One region of the Bacillus salitolerans genome, then DNA from elsewhere that is predicted to be linked to it. Evidence: a T-box and tRNA genes for the amino acid it is inferred to sense, from the RefSeq annotation. Region 1 holds a T-box; the other holds one or more tRNA genes.
What was found. The T-box of region 1 lies ahead of thrS (threonine--tRNA ligase). A T-box ahead of a tRNA ligase gene usually reads a tRNA of that ligase, here a tRNA-Thr.
Positions count from the first base shown of each region.

Region 1 (3,378 bases):
TGTCCGTCGTTACGTATATAACTCGTAGAACTTTACTTCGCGTTCCTAGCGATTTTTTTTCCAGTCGAATGAAAAATGGTTTGTCCTTTATTCCTATTGGTATTTTAGCAGGGCTTATCTTTCCTTCATTATTCTTACAAAACAAAGAATTTGTCATCAATCCAATCTACCTAGTGGCAAGTATTCTATGCCTACTATTAATGAAACTAAGCAAAAATGTATTTTTAAGCTTTGGAGTCAGTGTAGCTGGTGTTGTCCTGATTAATCTATTGGTTAACTAAGAGGGCATTAAGAGAATAGTTGTTTTGTACATGCATTGAATATATCGAAAAGTCACATCACAAAAAAGGGAATCCTAGTGGGACTATTCCATTAGGATTCAGAATTTGTTAGTTTTCCTTAAGGATTTCACCTGCAGCCGCTACACTCACTGCTCCCAGGTTTCCATCCTTCCGTTTTCGTAATGCAACTTGATTGTTTTCCATTTCTTTATCACCAACTACCATCATAAATGGGATCTTCTGCATTTCGGCTTCTCTAATCTTAAGTCCTATCTTTTCTACTCTATCATCAATCTCTGATCTGTATCCCATTTGTTCCAACTGTGACTTGACTTGGTGGGCGTATTGTAAGTGTGCATCAGAAATAGGCAAAATTTTCACTTGAACGGGTGAGAGCCAAAGTGGGAATTCCCCAGCATAATGCTCAATTAATATTGCCATAAATCGCTCGATTGACCCATAAATGGCACGGTGGATCATAATTGGACGTTTAGGTTTGTTATCTTCGCCAATATAACTACAGTCAAATTTTTCTGGCATTTGAAAATCAAGTTGAACTGTTCCGCATTGCCAACTGCGATTTAATGAATCGAGAATATGGAAATCAATTTTTGGTCCGTAAAAGGCACCGTCACCCGGATTTACTTGATAATCAAGTCCCTTTTTATTTAAAACTGACTCTAAGGCATTCTCTGCTACATCCCACAATTCAGCTGCACCCATAAAATCGTCAGGTCTTGTTGAAAGTTCAATTTTGTAGCTAAAGCCAAATTTCGAATAGAATTTATTGATTAAGTCCAACACTTTACTTAACTCTTCTTCGATTTGATCTTCACTTACAAATAAATGAGCATCATCTTGAGTGAATGAGCGTACACGTAATAGTCCACTTAATGATCCAGAAAGTTCATGTCTATGAACTAGCCCTAACTCACCATAGCGGATTGGAAGCTCACGATAACTTCTGCGTTTACTATTGAATATAAGAACGGCACCTGGGCAATTCATTGGTTTAATCGCATAGCGTTGGTCATCTACATCCGAAAAGTACATATTTTCGTGGTAATGATCCGAATGTCCGGATTTTTCCCAAAGCTCTTGTTTCATCATGATTGGAGTTTTTATTTCTTGATAACCAGCTTTTTGATGTTCACTTCTCCAAAAATTCTCAAGCTCATTCCTTACTATCATCCCTTTTGGTAAGAAAAATGGCATTCCTGGTGCTTCCTCCATCGATACAAACAATTCTAGCTCTTGACCTAATTTCCTGTGATTTCTCTTTGCTGCTTCTAATTCAATTGACATGTTACATTCCTCCTAAGTTTTTTTGTAAAAAAAAACGCACTCATCCCAAGTAAGGGACGAGTGCGGTCGTGGTGCCACCCTAATTCCGTAAAGTAAAACTGCTTTACGCTCAAAAAGATAACGGATTACCCGATTATGGATACTAAGAAATTCCCCATAATAGCTCAAAGGTGGTAAATCTTAACCTTTTCTTCAGGGCTTTCAGCCATAGGCCCTGTTCTCTGTCAAGAAAGTGAAGTAAGATTCATGTCCTTATCATTGCAAAAAAATATAAATGTGAAAATAAAAAACGCACTCATCCCTAGGAAAGGGACGAGTGCGGTCGTGGTGCCACCCTAATTCCGTAAAGCAACGTGCTTTACGCTCAAAAAGATAACGGATTACCCGATTATGGATACTAAAATGTTCCCCATAATAGCTCAAAGGTGGTAAATCTTGACTTTTTCTTCAGGGCTTTCAGCCGGGGCCCCGTTCTCTGTCAAGAAAGTGAAGTAAGATTCATGTCCTTATCATTGCCCAAAAGTATAAATGTGAAAATAAAAAACGCACCCATCCCAAGCAAGGGACGAGTGCGGTCGTGTTTCCACCCTAATTCCGTAAAGCTAAAATGCTCTACGCTCAAAAAGATAACGGATTACCCGATTATGGATACTAAAATATTCCCCATAATAGCTCAAAGGTGGTAATTCAAACTTATTTCTTCAGGGCTTTCAGCCATAGGCCCTGTCTCTGGTAAAGAAATAACAGCTTGAATCATGTCCTTATCGACGCTTATAAAACGTTTATAAAAATTATTAATTTGGATTATATGTCAATCGATACTTCATGTCAATAGGGAAATTACTTAAAACTCCCCTAATATTTATCTACCGTCGCTCCAAGAACAGCCCCTTTAATGAAAGGTAAACCGTTTAATACCTGTAATTCATCCTTAGTTCCAGTTACAACTATGCCAATGATCAATCCATCTTCTTTATTTTCTTGGATCGCATCATATAAAACATCTTTTACATAAAAAGTGAAAAAATTATTATATTTACTATCCTTCAGTCTTTTCACATCCTCAACAAAGTCTTCTTCTGTTCTTTTGGATTCTTTGAATGTGCTATCAAAATAAGCATCAAACCCATATACCGTTTGAGCAAGATCAGGCCTGTTCTCACCATCTTTAAACAAATCTAATTGTGATTGTGAATAGCTATTTACTCGGTACCAGGTTACATCCACACTATCAGGTATCATGGTATTTATCTCATCTATTGTATAGCCTTGGTCTAATGATAGGGCCATTTCGATGTATTTATCTTCACTGACTTGATTAAGTAAATCAAAATCAACTAGGTAATGGTCATAGTTCAGGTAAGGATGATAAAAGAGCATCACCCTTTCCCCGCTTTCATAGTGAAAGAAACGGTCTACTTGTGGCGGTCCAATCTTTTCATTGATTTGTGCACTTCCACGGTCAGAAGCTGTCGGATTAGCCTTTCCGAATATGTTAAATTCCACTGTTTCATTTCCCCACGGGATAACACGATCTTCAATAACTTTAAATTTTTCGCTACTAAAGGTTCCTCCTAAAAATCCATAATCAAAACTGCTACTGCCTAAAAACACGTTGGGTCCAGAGATCCTTTCATGATATTCAAGATCCCCAAATGCTTTGTAGTGTTGATGATTGACTAATGTTGAATTCAATACAATACCGGCGAATAATAGTATGGGTGTTACGACAACTGATATGATTGTGTTGCGTATTATTGTCGTTCGTTTAGCCTTCTTTATCATTGATTTC
Region 1 covers NZ_JBHUEM010000057.1:32,190-35,567, reverse strand. Annotated here, with positions in the region: gene ACFSCX_RS25075 (AzlD domain-containing protein) at 1-281, shown strand, start outside; gene thrS (threonine--tRNA ligase) at 390-1,586, opposite strand; T-box leader at 1,636-1,854, opposite strand; T-box leader at 1,892-2,108, opposite strand; T-box leader at 2,145-2,363, opposite strand; gene ACFSCX_RS25065 (anti sigma factor C-terminal domain-containing protein) at 2,442-3,378, opposite strand, start outside.

Region 2 (3,378 bases), on a different contig from region 1:
TTTTTTATAAGTTTGTATAATAGTAAGAGTCGCTAGTTTTTATCATATACTTTTGGAGGATTAGCTCAGCTGGGAGAGCACCTGCCTTACAAGCAGGGGGTCGGCGGTTCGATCCCGTCATCCTCCACCATTTATAATAATTAGTATTTCTTCTTAGTACGCGGATGTGGCGGAATTGGCAGACGCACCAGACTTAGGATCTGGCGCCTTACGGCGTGGGGGTTCGACTCCCTTCATCCGCACCATATATTTATATCGCCGGGGTGGCGGAACTGGCAGACGCACAGGACTTAAAATCCTGCGGTAGGTGACTACCGTACCGGTTCGATTCCGGTCCTCGGCACCATTTAGCGCCCGTAGCTCAATTGGATAGAGCGTTTGACTACGGATCAAAAGGTTAGGGGTTCGACTCCTCTCGGGCGCGCCATTATTTTCGGGAAGTGGCTCAGCTTGGTAGAGCACCTGGTTTGGGACCAGGGGGTCGCAGGTTCAAATCCTGTCTTCCCGACCATTAAATATAATATGGGGCCTTAGCTCAGCTGGGAGAGCGCCTGCCTTGCACGCAGGAGGTCAGCGGTTCGATCCCGCTAGGCTCCACTTTAAGTTATAATTGAACTATCATTAGCAAATTGGAAGTAAATTCATATTGCCTACTCAAGTGATGATATGATATATTATACTTCTGTTCAAAAAACTTAAAAAATACTAATATGGCGGTGTAGCTCAGCTGGCTAGAGCGTACGGTTCATACCCGTGAGGTCGGGGGTTCGATCCCCTCCGCCGCTATCCTTAAAAAAGGATTTATATAGAGCTAAATAAGGACCTTTAGCTCAGCTGGTTAGAGCAGACGGCTCATAACCGTCCGGTCGTAGGTTCGAGTCCTACAAGGTCCACCATTTACTATACGGAGGAATACCCAAGTCCGGCTGAAGGGATCGGTCTTGAAAACCGACAGGGGTGTAACAGCCCGCGGGGGTTCGAATCCCTCTTCCTCCGCCATATTCTTTAAATGGCACAGTGAAAACTGAATAATTTCTATTGTCGCGGGGTGGAGCAGTCTGGTAGCTCGTCGGGCTCATAACCCGAAGGTCGTAGGTTCAAATCCTGCCCCCGCAACCAAAGTGGTCCCGTGGTGTAGCGGTTAACATGCCTGCCTGTCACGCAGGAGATCGCGGGTTCGATTCCCGTCGGGACCGCCACTATTATGGCTCGGTAGCTCAGTCGGTAGAGCAAAGGACTGAAAATCCTTGTGTCGGCGGTTCGATTCCGTCCCGAGCCACCATTTCTATTAATTTGCCGGCATAGCTCAGTTGGTGAGCACGTCGGAATTGGCTTCGAAGGATATGCGTCAGCGTACCAATCGAGTCTCTTCTTGTTTTAACTATCTGAAATTGGGACGACAAGTACTATCAATTATTCAATTAATAAGACATCCAATATACGCCGGCTTAGCTCAGTTGGTAGAGCAACTGACTTGTAATCAGTAGGTCGTGGGTTCAAATCCTATAGCCGGCACCATTTACTTTAAACTATTTTGTTTCTTTAACATATGGAGGGGTAGCGAAGTGGCTAAACGCGGCGGACTGTAAATCCGCTCCCTCTGGGTTCGGCAGTTCGAATCTGTCCCCCTCCACCATTATATATAACAATGGCGATCGTGGCGAAGTGGTTAACGCATCGGATTGTGGTTCCGACATTCGAGGGTTCGATTCCCTTCGGTCGCCCCATTATAACTTTACATGTAATGAACTTTAAACTATAATTTTTACTGTCTTTTGATTAATGGGCTATAGCCAAGCGGTAAGGCAACGGACTTTGACTCCGTCATGCGTTGGTTCGAATCCAGCTAGCCCAGCCATATGCGGGTGTAGTTTAATGGTAAAACCTCAGCCTTCCAAGCTGATGTCGTGAGTTCGATTCTCATCACCCGCTCCATTATACCTTACTAACTTTAGGGCCTATAGCTCAGCTGGTTAGAGCGCACGCCTGATAAGCGTGAGGTCGATGGTTCGAGTCCATTTAGGCCCACCATATAATTTTTTATAATCATTCCACCATAGCTCAGCGGTAGAGCATTCGGCTGTTAACCGAAGGGTCGTAGGTTCGAATCCTACTGGTGGAGCCAAATATGGGGAAGTACTCAAGTGGCTGAAGAGGCGCCCCTGCTAAGGGTGTAGGTCGTTAACGCGGCGCGAGGGTTCAAATCCCTCCTTCTCCGCCATAAATGTTTATATAACGGCCCATTGGTCAAGCGGTTAAGACACCGCCCTTTCACGGCGGTAACACGGGTTCGAATCCCGTATGGGTCATCTCTTAAAGCTCTGCAAATATGCAGAGCTTTTTCTATTTTAGTAATATAATCCGAAAGTAGTATCTAAGCTTTCAATAAGATACAGGCCCATGATTCAAAATGTTTTAGTTCTCCAACCAGACCAGCACATAAGGAGAAATAGTAATAACTAATTGATTATGATTGGGTCAGCTCCTTAACAATCAAGAAAAGTATAGATATCTGCACTTAATACAACGATTTTTTCCTGATTCCAACCATTCGAGACATTATTTCAACTTTTTCCCACCTGATTCCAACCATTCGTGACATTATTTCAACCATTTTTCACCACATTTCAACCATTTGACAAATACTGGAACTCGCCCGTGGTCCCTTTGAGAAATACTGCCAGTTGAAATAGTATAAACTTGAACGCCTTCAGTAACCCTCTAGTAGTATTTTATTTGGTTTAGTAGTAATGACTTTTAGCACAGAAAGGCCTCCTATTGCAAAAATGGGACTTGTTTTTTTCGTTAATTACCAAATTTCCATTCCCCTCGTAATGACCTTCTACATGTTTCGCCTACATTCTTTTTTATATGATATCCTTCCTCTATTCTTGTAAAAAGCTGTCATACGAAAGTGTCTTTCGCGCGATTTTTTTTACAAGGAAATAAAAATGCCGACTTGAATAGTTATAATTACTCGGATTTCTTCGTTTTTTACATGAATGAATCTTTCCTATTAAACAAATTATATTTCGCACCTTCGCACAAAAAATGATTAATGAAAACTAAATATTTCGTTTTTTTCAGTTATGTCATGTATGCATCTCTCTATGCATATTAAATACAATACTATTTCTACTTATTTCCGAGAGGGGAGATTATTGCAATGATTCAGAGAAGATGTGTTGCCATGCTTTTAGCAGGTGGTAAGGGAAGTCGTCTTAGTACACTCACTAAGAATTTAGCTAAGCCTGCGGTTCCATTTGGTGGGAAATATCGTATTATTGATTTCTCACTGAGCAATTGTACAAATTCTGGGATTGAAACAGTTGGAGTATTAACGCAATATCAACCCCTTCTATTAAATTCATATATCGG
Region 2 covers NZ_JBHUEM010000054.1:1,268-4,645, forward strand. Annotated here, with positions in the region: tRNA gene ACFSCX_RS21910 (tRNA-Val) at 55-130, shown strand; tRNA gene ACFSCX_RS21915 (tRNA-Leu) at 161-245, shown strand; tRNA gene ACFSCX_RS21920 (tRNA-Leu) at 258-346, shown strand; tRNA gene ACFSCX_RS21925 (tRNA-Arg) at 351-427, shown strand; tRNA gene ACFSCX_RS21930 (tRNA-Pro) at 435-511, shown strand; tRNA gene ACFSCX_RS21935 (tRNA-Ala) at 525-597, shown strand; tRNA gene ACFSCX_RS21940 (tRNA-Met) at 713-786, shown strand; tRNA gene ACFSCX_RS21945 (tRNA-Ile) at 820-896, shown strand; tRNA gene ACFSCX_RS21950 (tRNA-Ser) at 907-999, shown strand; tRNA gene ACFSCX_RS21955 (tRNA-Met) at 1,043-1,119, shown strand; tRNA gene ACFSCX_RS21960 (tRNA-Asp) at 1,124-1,199, shown strand; tRNA gene ACFSCX_RS21965 (tRNA-Phe) at 1,207-1,282, shown strand; tRNA gene ACFSCX_RS21970 (tRNA-Thr) at 1,443-1,518, shown strand; tRNA gene ACFSCX_RS21975 (tRNA-Tyr) at 1,552-1,636, shown strand; tRNA gene ACFSCX_RS21980 (tRNA-His) at 1,652-1,727, shown strand; tRNA gene ACFSCX_RS21985 (tRNA-Gln) at 1,784-1,858, shown strand; tRNA gene ACFSCX_RS21990 (tRNA-Gly) at 1,862-1,935, shown strand; tRNA gene ACFSCX_RS21995 (tRNA-Ile) at 1,955-2,031, shown strand; tRNA gene ACFSCX_RS22000 (tRNA-Asn) at 2,051-2,125, shown strand; tRNA gene ACFSCX_RS22005 (tRNA-Ser) at 2,131-2,221, shown strand; tRNA gene ACFSCX_RS22010 (tRNA-Glu) at 2,238-2,309, shown strand; gene ACFSCX_RS22015 (glucose-1-phosphate adenylyltransferase) at 3,167-3,378, shown strand, end outside.
Region 2: it has a tRNA-Thr gene. The T-box ahead of thrS (threonine--tRNA ligase) is inferred to sense a tRNA for this amino acid. The anticodon was not compared.